4 regions of the Serratia sp. OS31 genome follow, and region 1 is predicted to be linked to each of the others. Evidence: predicted binding sites of a transcription regulator. Region 1 holds the regulator's gene; each other region holds the start of a gene.

Region 1 (3,152 bases):
GCCCTGAACAAACTGGCGGAACAGCGTAATATCAGCCGCAGCGAGCTTATTGAGCAAATGCTGCTGGCACAACTGGCGGACGAGCAGCCAGAACATTGATCATTGCAGCCGCACATGCGGCGCGGCGTTAAGGATGACGCCCGATCAACACCGCTTTATTCCACCCGGCATCGCATTAAAGTGATAAATACCCGGGGTAAATTTCTGGCATGATACGCACTTACCGGTAAGAGATAACCTCTTGCCATGGCATCATTTTAATCGGTGTTATCGTAGTCAACGCTAACATCGTGAATGCAATTTATTGAATTTAAAGGTTATACGCGATATGGCTAATGTAGGCATTTTCTTTGGCAGCGACACTGGCAATACCGAAAACATTGCCAAGATGATCCAGAAAATTCTTCAGCAGCAGTTTGGCAAAGAGGTGTCTGAAATTCATGACATCGCCAAAAGCAGCAAAGAAGATCTGGAAGCTTTCGATATCCTGCTGCTCGGTATCCCGACCTGGTACTACGGTGAAGCCCAGTGCGATTGGGATGACTTCTTCCCAACGCTGGAAGAAATTGACTTCAACGGCAAGCTGGTTGCGCTGTTCGGCTGTGGCGATCAGGAAGACTACGCAGAGTATTTCTGTGATGCGATGGGTACCATTCGCGACATCATCGAACCACGTGGCGCCGCTATCGTAGGCCACTGGCCGACCAAAGGTTACCACTTTGAAGCCTCCAAAGGCTTGGCCAACGACAGTCATTTCATCGGCCTGGCCATTGACGAAGATCGCCAACCTGAGCTGACCAACGAACGTGTCGAAGGCTGGGTAAAACAAATCGTCGAAGAGCTGAGCCTGGCCGAAATCGTCGGGTAACGCCAAAGGTTGAACAAAAGCCCTGCAAAGTGCATAGTGTGCCGGCAGGGCCATCATTGGCAGTACTGATTACTGCAATAGAAGCTACAGATTTGTAACTTCCCACACCGTCAAGGTAGACTGAGTTTTCGGTTTATCCCATTCATCAAGACGTTGCATGTATAACATGCAATTGTGCAATTATAGCTTTGTTAACAACCGGCGGTTTCCATTTAGAGCAACCGGTTCTATAATGAGACGCAATTAACTCTTTGTGCCGACCGATGCCACAGGCGAGAACGCCTCAACTTGATTAGCATAGTAACAGGACTGAATCCGCATGACTGACAACAACACCGCATTGAAGAAGGCCGGCCTAAAAGTCACGCTTCCGCGACTCAAAATCCTGGAAGTACTGCAAAATCCGGAATGCCATCACGTCAGTGCGGAAGATCTGTACAAAAAACTGATAGATATGGGCGAAGAAATTGGCCTGGCTACAGTTTACCGCGTACTGAACCAATTTGATGATGCCGGCATTGTGACCCGTCACAACTTCGAAGGCGGCAAGTCCGTGTTCGAGCTGACCCAGCAGCATCACCACGATCACCTGATTTGCCTGGACTGCGGCAAAGTGATCGAATTTAGCGATGAGTCTATCGAAGTGCGTCAGCGTGATATCGCCAAACAGCACGGCATCAAGCTCACCAACCACAGCCTGTACCTGTACGGCCATTGTGAAACCGGTGACTGCCGCGAAGACGACACCCTGCACGACAAAAAATAATGTCCTAACCGGCATTGAGAACCGCCTTAACGGCGGTTTTTTTGTGCCTGCGATAATAGGATAAAAAATCCCCGGACAGGCCGGGGAAAGTTCACAGCGTTAAATACAACAATTGCAGCGGCACTTCTCTACAGCACTTCTCTCGTTCCCCACCTGGACACCTTCAGCGTCAACTCACCCGCCGACACGCGGATAAGTAAACTCGTTACAGCTTATATTCAAGCAACAATAGGCTATCGAAAAATAACCTCCAGACCGGGTCTGAACACACCACGCAGCAGCACGCCGGTCGCGGCTACGGTTGTTAGATAACGGCCCGCCTGCGAACAGCGGGCCAGGTCTCAGATTTACACTTTCTCGGCGCGGCTGTAACGCTTGCCATCCGGGCTCACCGCGCGGATTTGCACTTCACCGCTAACCTCAGGCTTGGCCTTAGCATCATAACGTTGCCATTGCTTGCCACCGTCGGTGGAATACTCGATGCCCAGACCCGGCAGCGAAATATTGGCTTCCAGCTTGCCCCCCACCACTCGGGCGCCTGGCACCGGCAACCGGTAGCTCACGCCACCTTTGTCCAGTTTTGCCAGCTCACGCTGACCGAGCAGGTTGGCGAAGCGCAGCCAATCCCGGTCCAGTTTCCTGGTATCGATGAAGTGGGTTTCGCCGCCTTTATACTCCCGGCCCGCCCGGTAATCCTGCTCCCAATCTGCCCGGTGCCATGCGCGCTCGGCCACCGACAACGAACGAGGGAAGATCATGTACTCCATTTGTTCGTCGGTACGCTGGGTTTCGCTCCACATCTGCGCGGAAATACCGTAAGCCCCCGGCCAGGGTTTGTCGCTCTTGGCGGTAAAGTGATTACCGTCGCGATCAACCGAGGTTTCGGCGTTTTGCGGCAAGTTGTTTGGCGCAAAGCTGAACATTTTCTGCTCGTCGCTGAAACGCGTTCCCCAGTAGTAACCGCGCTCGTCCGGGTTCACCTCATACGGGAAGTCCATGTAGACATAATCCGGGTTTGAGAGGATCAGCTCGTATCCCTTGTTGGACCAGTCGTTGGCACTGTCGAACCCGCCCCAATACAGCGTATCCCAGAAGTTAACCCCGACACGTTGGGTAGCAAAGGCCTTGGCGTTTTTCGCATCTTTCAGGCCATCCTGCCAGGCTTGCATTCTGTCGATGCCGTGCGCTTTTACCAATTGGCTGACTTCCACCCCGAAGTAGCTTGGCAGATGCTCCATATCGGCGACCTTGCCCTCTTTGATCATCGCCTGGCAGACCTGAGATTTCGCCCATGGCTTGTCTTCTTTGCTCTGATCAATGATGCCTTTGCCGGCTTCCGGCTTGTTCACATCGGTATAACCGGCGCCCAACCTGATATTTTTCGCCTCATCCCCGCCAAAGTGCCAGGTGCTCAACGGTTGTCCGGCCTCTTTATGCATCTGGGCAATCTCGCCGATCACCTTGTCGACAAAGCGCTTGGACGAATCCAGGCAAGGATTGAGGTAGCTTTGGCGGTTA
Region 2 (3,152 bases), on a different contig from region 1:
GCCACGGTCACTTACTCCTTCCCGGATTGGGATTATAATAAGAGCAATTTAAATGGTCGCTTTGAAAGCCAGGATACCGGGCTTAGCGCCTTTACTGCCGCTCAAAAAGCACAGGCCAAGCTTTCCCTGCAGTCTTGGGCCGATGTGGCCAACCTTAATTTCGTCGAAGTAGCCCCGGGGCAGAAGTCCAACATTACCTTCGGCAATTATGAAGGCGACGGCCAGGCTTATGCGATTAAACCTTTTACCGGCGCAGGTAAAGATTATCGCGGGCACAATACCGACGGTCAAAGCTGGTTCAATATCAATTACGATTATGCAGATCCTCGTGACGGGGTTTATGCCAATTTGCACCCTGAACTGGGCAACTATGGCCGCCTGAGTATCACCCATGAATTGGGGCACACTTTGGGGTTGGATCACCCTGGGGTTTATAATGCCGGACAAAGCCCGAGCTACGCCAAGGCTACCTACGCCGAAGACACTCGCATGTTCAGCCTGATGAGCTATTGGGATGAATCTGTCACCGGCGGCGATCACGGCGGTTATTATGCCGCGGCTCCGCTGGTCGATGATATTGCTGCCATTCAGTATTTATATGGCGCCAATACCACCACGCGCACCGGTGACACGGTATATGGATTCAACTCTAATTCCGGCAGAGACTTCTACACCGCGACGGACAGCAGCCAGAAACTGATTTTCTCCGTCTGGGATGCGGGCGGTAACGACACCCTTGATTTTTCAGGGTATACGCAAGACCAACGCATTAATCTGACCGAAGGCTCTTTCTCTGACGTTGGCGGGTTGACGGGCAACATTTCCATCGCCGTAGGCGCCGTCATCGAAAACGCCATTGGCGGTTCGGGGAATGACGTCATTGTCGGCAACGACGCCGCCAATATTCTTCAGGGTGGCGCGGGGAACGACGTTATTTACGGTGGCGGCGGCCAGGATCAGTTATCCGGTGGCAGCGGCAGTGATATTTTTGTTTTCTCCGCCGTGAGCGATTCACCGTTCAAAGCACCGGATAAGATCCTCGACTTTGAAACCGGTATCGACAAGATTGACCTGTCTTTCTTTAATCAGGGCGAGAATGACGCAGGCTTTATTCATTTCGTTGACAGTTTCAGCGGTCAGGCTGGCGAGGCAACCCTGACTTACCATGCACAAAATGATTTTAGTGAATTGGCGTTGAATATAAGTGGCCATGCGACACCTGACTTCCTGGTGAATATCGTAGGCCAGGCAAATACCGCCACTGATTTTATTGTTTAATTCTGTCACGGTGGGCTATGCCCACCGCTCTATTACGGTTTTTATTCCCCCACGCTCCACAATGCCTCTGCGCCATGTCGGCTGCCGACGCCGCTTTGTAAGGATTTCGTAAGCGGTTTGGAAATATCTCATCAATGTATTTAATAAGGTTATAACGACGTTGCTTATGGTATGCATTGTCATTATTATCAATTTACTGAGTCTGCGAAGAAAGACCTTTATTTTACCATTATTAATTTCTCTTAATCTCTTTTGACTCGGTTAAACCCGAGTGGCGAAGCAACTGCGAGCGAATACTAATAATTAATGCAGGGCTAACACATGTGCAGAACTTTTAATTGCCGGGGAATTATCGGGCATTCGGCCTTATGGGGCGCGTTAATCGCCAGCGCCTTTAACGCCAATGCCGAAGTTAAGAAAAACTCATTAGAAAAGACCACGCAAAGTGAAGAGGAAATAACGGTGGTGGCGCCGGTTATTGAAAACAAATCCGGAACAATCACCACAATTACCGCGCAGGACATGCAGAAAAAAGGGGGCAATGATTTCGGTTCGATTATGCGTTACGAGCCCTTGATCAGTGCCACCGGCGTCAGCGGGGGCTCATCATCGGGGAAAAGCGGTTTCGATCGCAGTGGGTATACCGGCTATAACATCCGTGGCCTGGAGAGCAATCGCGTCGGATTGGACGTCGACGGCATTCCACAGCCTGATGCCACTGGCCGCAGCTACGTCAGCCGCGCCGGGCTCAATACCTTTGGAATCGGCAGGGACTATATCGACCCTTACATGTACGGCCAGGTGGAGATCGAATCGGGCGCAACCTCGATAGAACGCAGTAATACCTCCATTGGCGGCGCCGTTTCGTTTTTACCGAAATCAGCCGATCAGTACCTGTCCCCCACCAAACAGACCTACTTTGGTTACCAGAGCGATTACGATTCGTCTAATCGCAGCTGGCACAATGGCATTACCGCCGCTGCGGGCGATGAACAACTGCGCGGGGTGTTTGTTTACAGTCGCCGTGACGGCCAGGAAACGCGCAATAACAGCGGCACCCACCAGGCCTATCCGGCTAACTGGCACACCAATGCGCTGATGGCCTCCGGTATCTGGCAACCGAACGACGAGCACAAACTCACCGGCACGGTGGATTATTATGACAAAACCAACCATACCCATTACGACAGTTGGAACTCGGCCGGCAGTGCCATTCTGGGGACCGCCCAACAGCAAAGCAATACGCGCCGTTGGGGAGTGAGCCTGAAAGATGAATGGACGCCGTACAACGATTTTGTCGATACCCTGACCTCAAAAGTCTATTACCAACAGACTCAGGCGCATGACAACACCTATATGCCCACCAGCACTGGCAGCATGGAGCGGGTGTACTCCGACTACAACGTTAACACCTATGGTTTTGAAAGCCAGATAGCCAAAACATGGGGACGGCATACGCTGAGCGGGGGACTCAATGCAAGATTGACCGATACCGAGCGACCGTTCCGTGAAGAGCCAGCACCCAGTGCATTTACCGCCATCATGCAGCCGGAATCCGACAGTCGCAGCTATGTGCTGGGCGGTTTTGTGCAGGACAGGATCCAGTTCGATCTCGACGGGCACGGCTTTGCCGTGGTGCCGGGCGTACGCGTGGCTCACCAAAGCACCAAGCCGCAGAACCTGAGCAGCCTGACGACCGGCAGCACGGTGCTGACGGAGTCCGAGTTGGAAACGCTGTACGGCAAAAGCAACACCGATACCCAGGTCCTGCCGTCACTCAGCTTCCAGTACAATCTGACGCCGACGCTGATGACTTATCTCCAGTACAAACGCGGTGCGCAGTTCCCTAACGCCAGCCAACTTTATGGCTCATG
Region 3 (3,152 bases), on a different contig from region 1:
TAAAGCATGCAGACGACCATAAGCTGCGGGAAGATCGATGCGCACCCTTCCCCGTGGCTCGGCATTTTCGGCCTGCATGGCAAGCTCCGCTTCTTCCAGCTCGCCCAATACGCTGGTGCAGGTGCGGTAAAAGGTTTGCCCCGCGTCGGTCAGCGACAGACGCCGCGTGGTCCGGTTAAACAAGCGAACCTGCAGCCGGCTCTCCAGACGGGCAATGCCTTTGCTGATGGCGGAACCGGTTAAATTCAGGCGTTCTGCGGCGGCCGTAAAGCTGCCCAGATCGGCTACGCAGACAAACAGATCGATACCTTTGAGTCGTTCGGAAGAAAACATAGCCCGCCACCATTAATGAATTTAATTCCATAAACTTGGTAATTTATAGCCTAAATAGGAAATTTATTCCCCGTAAACTCGATCTGGTAACACATCCTCAGGGCCAGGCCCGATTCAACCACCGACCATGACAAGGGTTTATTGATGAGCATAAACAAACCAAGGGTGCTGATTACCGGCGCCACCGGCCAGATAGGCGGCGATACTTTGCGTAACCTGCAGGCGGACACCACCATTACCCTGGTGGCGGCGGTACGTTCCCCGAAAAAAGCCGAGCCTTTTACCGCTCAGGGCATCAGCACCGTCATTATGGATTTTGATCAAGAAGAAACGCTGGCGCCGGCGCTGCAGGGCATTGATCGCGTCTTTCTGGCAACAGGCTATACCGTCGACATGCTGCGCCAGAGCAAGGTGTTTCTCGATAAGGCGAAACGGGCCGGGGTGCAGCATATTGTGCACCTCGGTGCCTGTGGGCGCGACGACACCACCATTGCTCACTGGGCCTGGCATCAGTTGATCGAACGTTACATTGAGGCACTGGGTTTCAGTTTTACGCATTTGCGGCCGGAGTGCTTTATGCAAAATCTGATCGGTTACGGTGGCACTCCCGCGGTGGTCAACGGCGTCATTCAGCAATACACCGGTGATGCTCCCTTCAGTTGGGTTGACGGCGAAGACGTCGCGCTGGCGGCAGCCTGTTCACTGCTGCACCCTGAACAACATGCGGGCAAAACCTATCGGCTGGGTTATGACGCCAAATCCTATGGCGAGATTGCGGCAATGATGACGGAAATACTGGGCCAGCCATTTCGCTATGAAGCACTCGATTACCGGATATTCCTGGAGAACATGCGGCAATCCGGTGCCGAAATGGCTTATATGAACTGCGTTGGCGACAATCTGCGCCGCATTGCCGAACGCGATATTCCCGGCGTTGAAGAAACCTTTGACAACTTCCCGACAATTGCCGGCAAAGAGCCGGTTCGTTGGCCAGAGTTTATCCGCAAACATCGGGCCGCTTTCGCCTATTAATCCCTTTTTTATCTGGCCCGTTTGGGGAAAACCAGGCGGGCTTTAGCTTTACATCTGCCCTGCGCCACTGAGGCTCACCATCAGAAAATTTCTTTAAAACATAAATTTATCAATCAGATAAAAACACACCCCGCCTGAAACGACATTGTGGAGATATTGTGAATTTGCACTTCCTTTACAATAAATGAGAATAGTTATCGTTATCATAATTATTCAATAATATTTGCACACACTTTCAGGGATAAGATGCATGATTTACACACACGCTTTCAAATTGAAACCAGGCGCGATATTGCTGGCGGGGTTAATTAGCGGGAGCGGCTATGCCGCCGATGACCTCGTGAGTGAAAGTGAGGAGATGGTGGTTTTGGCGCCGGCAGAAGAACAATTAAAACAGCAGCCGGGCGTCTCGATTATTACCGCTGAAGATATCGCCAAGGATCCGCCGGTCAACGATTTATCCGACATCATCCGTAAGATGCCGGGCGTGAACCTGACCGGCAACAGCGCCAGCGGCAGCCGTGGCAATAACCGCCAGATTGATATACGCGGCATGGGGCCGGAAAACACGCTGATTTTAATCGACGGCGTGCCCACTACGTCGCGCAATTCTGTTCGCTACAGCTGGCGCGGCGAAAGAGACACCCGCGGCGATACCAACTGGGTACCGGCGGAAATGGTTGAGCGCATCGAAGTGCTGCGCGGGCCAGCGGCGGCGCGTTACGGTTCCGGTGCCGCCGGCGGCGTGATTAATATCATCACCAAACGCCCCACCAATGACTGGCATGGCAGCCTGTCGCTGTTTACCAACCAGCCTGAAAACGACAAGGAAGGCGCAACGAAACGCACCAACTTTAGCCTCAGCGGCCCGTTGGCCGGCGACGCGCTCACCATGCGCCTGTACGGTAACTTTAACAAGACCGACGCCGATGCGGCGGATATCAACACCGCACAAAACGGATCCTATGCTGCCGGCAACGAAGGCGTGCGTAACAAAGACGTCAATGCCCTGTTCTCCTGGAAAATGACCCCGACGCAGATCGTTGATTTTGAGCTGGGCTACAGCCGTCAGGGCAATATCTACGCCGGCGACACCCAGTACAGCAACGGTAATCTCAGCCCGAACGATCTGGTCTCGTCACTGTACGGACAAGAAACCAACCGCCTGTATCGCCAGACTTATGGCATCACCCATAACGGCATCTGGGATTGGGGCCAGTCACGCGTCGGCGTTTACTACGAAAAAACCAACAATACTCGCCTTCAGGAAGGTTCAACCGGGCGCGTAGAGGGGATGATCAACAGCGATCAATTCAACACCAGCCGGCTGAAAAATGTCAGAACCACCGGTGAATTGACGCTGCCGCTCAACCTGTGGCTCGAACAAACCATGACCCTGGGGGCCGAGTGGAACCGTGAGCAGCTCGACGATCCGGCTTCCATGCAGGTCACCGACGCCAGCGGCGTCACCATCGGCGATATTTCCGGCGATCCTTCCGGGCGCAGCGCCAAAAACAGCGCCGAACTCAGCGCCCTTTACTTCGAAGATAATATCGAAGTGGTGCCCGGCACCCTGCTGATCCCCGGTATGCGTTTTGATTATCACAGCAAATTCGGCAGCAACTGGAGCCCAAGCCTGAATGCCTCGCAGGAACTTGGCGACCATTTCAAACTGAAAGCCGGGATCGCCCGCGTCTTCAAAGCCCCCAACCTGTACCAGTCCAGTGAAGGCTACCTGCTTGCCACCCGCGGCAACGGCTGCCCGAACAACATTGCGACAGGGAGCT
Region 4 (3,152 bases), on a different contig from region 1:
ACCAGCGCGGTATCGCCGCTGTGAATGCCCCGACGCAGCAAGGCCGCGGCCAGCCGATCGGAGAGTTGATTAAGCTGGCGGTAGCTCAGGCTGCGTTGCGGGTCGATCAGCGCTATGGCGTCATTTTTAGCCTGGCGGGTGATGATGTCGGTCAATGGCCGATCGGTCCAATATCCGCGTTCGCGATAGCGACGGGCCAATGCCTCAGGCCAGGGAGTAAAAGCAATGCTCATGAAAATATCTATCCTTGGTTCAGGCCAAACGCCCGCGAAATGGTACTGAGTTTGGTGCCGGTTTCATGCCATTCTGATTCCGGCGAAGAATCTTGCACAATGCCGGCCCCGGCAAAGAGACGCACCTGGTTGCCCTGCACCGTGCCACAGCGGATGGTCACCACCCACTCCCCGTTGCCTTCGGCATCACACCAGCCGACGATGCCGCCAAACAGGCCGCGATCGAAAGGCTCCAACTGCTTGATCACCTGGTGCGCCAGGGCGGTTGGCGTACCGCACAACGCCGGTGTCGGGTGCAGCAGGCAGGCCAGCGACAACGCATTCTCCGCGCGGCTGGCGGCCTCGCCGTCGATTGGCGTAGACAAGTGCCACAGCGTGGTGGTGCTCAATAATTCGGGAGAGGTGGGGATATTCAGATAACTGCAGCGATCGGCCAGCACCTGCCGCATGCCTTCGGTAACAAACTGGTGCTCGTAGAGATCTTTCTCGGAAACCAACAGCTGTTGGCTGACTTCACGATCCCGCTGCGGATCGGCATCACGGCGAGCGGAGCCTGCCAGCGGGTTGGAATAAAATTGTGCGCCGGATTTACGCAGCAGCAGCTCAGGGCTGGCGCCCAGCAATGCCCCCTGCTCCAACGGCACATGGAAATGGAAACCGTGTGGGTTCTGGGCGATGATACGCGCCATCAACGCGTGGCTGTCTACCGGTTCGCGCGTTTCAATCTCCAGCAGGCGTGACAGCACCACTTTATCCAGTTGGTCGCCACGGGTTGCTTCCACCGCATCTGCCACCATCTGCATGAAAGGCTGTTGTGCAGGCACTTCCTTTTGGCTGATAATTTCCGGCAGGGCCTCCTGCGGTGAGGTTACGCCGGCCAAAAAGGCATCGCGCTCAAACCACTGGGTGTGCTGGGGAATAAAAAGTGCAGAGGGCTGATGAGTATCAAACGGGATCGCGCCACACAGAACCGGGTTTTTCACCCCCGCCAGTTTGGCTTCGGCAAAAGCATGCTGTACCGCCTGCTGGAACTCGCCGTTAAGCTGGTCCCCGTTCTGGGCCGGCAGCGTGATTTTGGCGAAGCAGCCCTGGGTGCTCAGGCTACGGAAAGGAGAGGTAAAGAAAAAGCCGGAGGTCGGCGACACGCCTGCTACGGACGATTCACTATCCTTGCTGTGCGGCTTCTTCTGCCCGGTACCCTTTACTGTCACGCTCATCGGTTCTCCCTTTCGTATCATGAACAATAACCTGTATAATAATGATTATCATTTGTATTGAATCGCGTTAAATTACCCTCGTGAATATTCTATGTCAATAAATGTAAACAGTTCTTCTATTCATTATCGTGCTATAAAACCAGCAGTTTTAATTATATAAATGATAAGTATTACTATTTAACTTCTAAGGAATGCTTTATGAAGAAGAACCTGTTCTTCGGCTTCGCGCTGTTTGGCCTGCTGGCCATGGGTGCAGCCCAGGCAGCAGATGCCGGTTGGCCGCGCAAAATCGAAACTTCACACGGCGTGATCACCTTGCAGCAGCCCCCTGCCCGCATCGTTTCCACCAGCGTTACCGTCACCGGCACCCTGCTGGCGATTGATGCGCCAGTGATCGCCAGCGGCGCCACCACGCCCGGCAGCCGTCTGGCGGACTCACAAGGTTTCTTCCACCAATGGAGCGCTATCGCGGCACAGCGCGGCGTAAAGCGCCTGTACATTGGCGAACCCAACGCGGAAGCCATTGCCGGTGAAGCGCCCGATCTGATCATCATCTCCGCTACCGGCGCCGACTCCGCCGTGCGCCTGTACGATCAGCTGTCCGCCATTGCCCCGGTGCTGGTGGTCAATTACGACGACAAAAGCTGGCAGGCGCTGGCGATCGAGCTGGGCCGGGCCACCGGACACGAAGCCAGGGCGCAAAAAATCGTTGATGATTTCGATAGCCGCGAAAAGTCGCTTAAGCAACGCATGACGCTGCCGGAACAACCGACCTCCGCCCTGGTCTTCAGCGCCGACGGCAAATCAGCCAACCTGTGGACCGCCGAATCTTCCCAGGGGCAAATGCTCAAACAGCTGGGCTTCACCCTGGCGGTTCCGTCAGACAAGCTGAACAACAGCCGCAGCATGGGAATGCGCAAGGACATCATTCAGCTCGCCGGGGAAAACCTGGCAGAAGGTCTGAACGGCCAGACGCTGATGCTGTTTGCCAACAACGACAGCGACGCACAGCGACTGATGGCCAATCCTTTCCTCGCGCACCTGCCGGCGGTACAACACAAGCGGGTTTATGCGCTGGGCAATGACACCTTCCGACTGGACTATTACAGCGCCAGCAACCTGCTGACGCTGTTGGAAAAACAGTTTATTTCTCAGTAGATCCCGCGGCGGGCTGGAGATCGCTTTCCTGCCCGCCAAGGCTCACCTGACGCAGCCCTTTCATCGCGAACGCCAGCACCACACCCAGTATCGCCACGCCAAAACCGAAGCTGGTAGAAGTCATGGCCGGCAGCATAAACGCCCCCATCGCCCCCAGCAGCAGGGCACCCAATGCGTCCCCCACCACGTTTTGCGCAGTCCACAGGCCATTAATGCGCCCCAGGAAAGCATCCGGCGTCAGGTTCTGAATCAGCCCGTACTGCAGCAGGGAGTTCAATGCGCTCAGGTAGCCAAACACCACCAGGAAGAACAGTGCCAGTCCGTACCAGGGCATCAGGCCGAACAGGCCGATAGCGACAAACGCGCCGATCGCCGTCATCAGCATCATCCAGCCCGGTCGCGCCACGTGCGCCACACGGCCACTGGTGAAGGCGCCAATTGCCGCACCCAGCGGCACGGCGGAATACATAAAGCCCAACTGCGCCGCACTGACCTGCCACATGCCGGACATCGCCGGGTACAGCACTCGCACCGCGCTGGCCAT

What was found. The regulator Fur, encoded in region 1, represses iron uptake genes when iron is present. The targets are predictions, from matches to a motif close to ATAATAATGAGAACNACTATCAA.
Region 2: H5P17_RS19360 (TonB-dependent receptor domain-containing protein) is a predicted target of Fur. The motif match lies at 1,445-1,467, and genes of this name have one in related genera.
Region 3: H5P17_RS10805 (TonB-dependent siderophore receptor) is a predicted target of Fur. The motif match lies at 1,550-1,572, and genes of this name have one in related genera.
Region 4: H5P17_RS18375 (isochorismate synthase) is a predicted target of Fur. The motif match lies at 1,486-1,508, and genes of this name have one in related genera.

What each region holds. Positions count from the first base shown of each region.
Region 1 covers NZ_JACJFQ010000014.1:74,203-77,354, reverse strand. Annotated here, with positions in the region: gene ybfE (LexA regulated protein) at 1-99, shown strand, start outside; gene fldA (flavodoxin FldA) at 329-868, shown strand; gene fur (ferric iron uptake transcriptional regulator) at 1,188-1,634, shown strand; gene H5P17_RS13680 (family 20 glycosylhydrolase) at 1,982-3,152, opposite strand, start outside.
Region 2 covers NZ_JACJFQ010000026.1:27,231-30,382, reverse strand. Annotated here, with positions in the region: gene H5P17_RS19365 (serralysin family metalloprotease) at 1-1,278, shown strand, start outside; gene H5P17_RS19360 (TonB-dependent receptor domain-containing protein) at 1,600-3,152, shown strand, end outside.
Region 3 covers NZ_JACJFQ010000010.1:30,732-33,883, reverse strand. Annotated here, with positions in the region: gene H5P17_RS10815 (LysR family transcriptional regulator) at 1-333, opposite strand, end outside; gene H5P17_RS10810 (SDR family oxidoreductase) at 478-1,365, shown strand; gene H5P17_RS10805 (TonB-dependent siderophore receptor) at 1,616-3,152, shown strand, end outside.
Region 4 covers NZ_JACJFQ010000023.1:66,567-69,718, reverse strand. Annotated here, with positions in the region: gene H5P17_RS18380 ((2,3-dihydroxybenzoyl)adenylate synthase) at 1-233, opposite strand, end outside; gene H5P17_RS18375 (isochorismate synthase) at 242-1,450, opposite strand; gene fepB (Fe2+-enterobactin ABC transporter substrate-binding protein) at 1,649-2,608, shown strand; gene entS (enterobactin transporter EntS) at 2,595-3,152, opposite strand, start outside.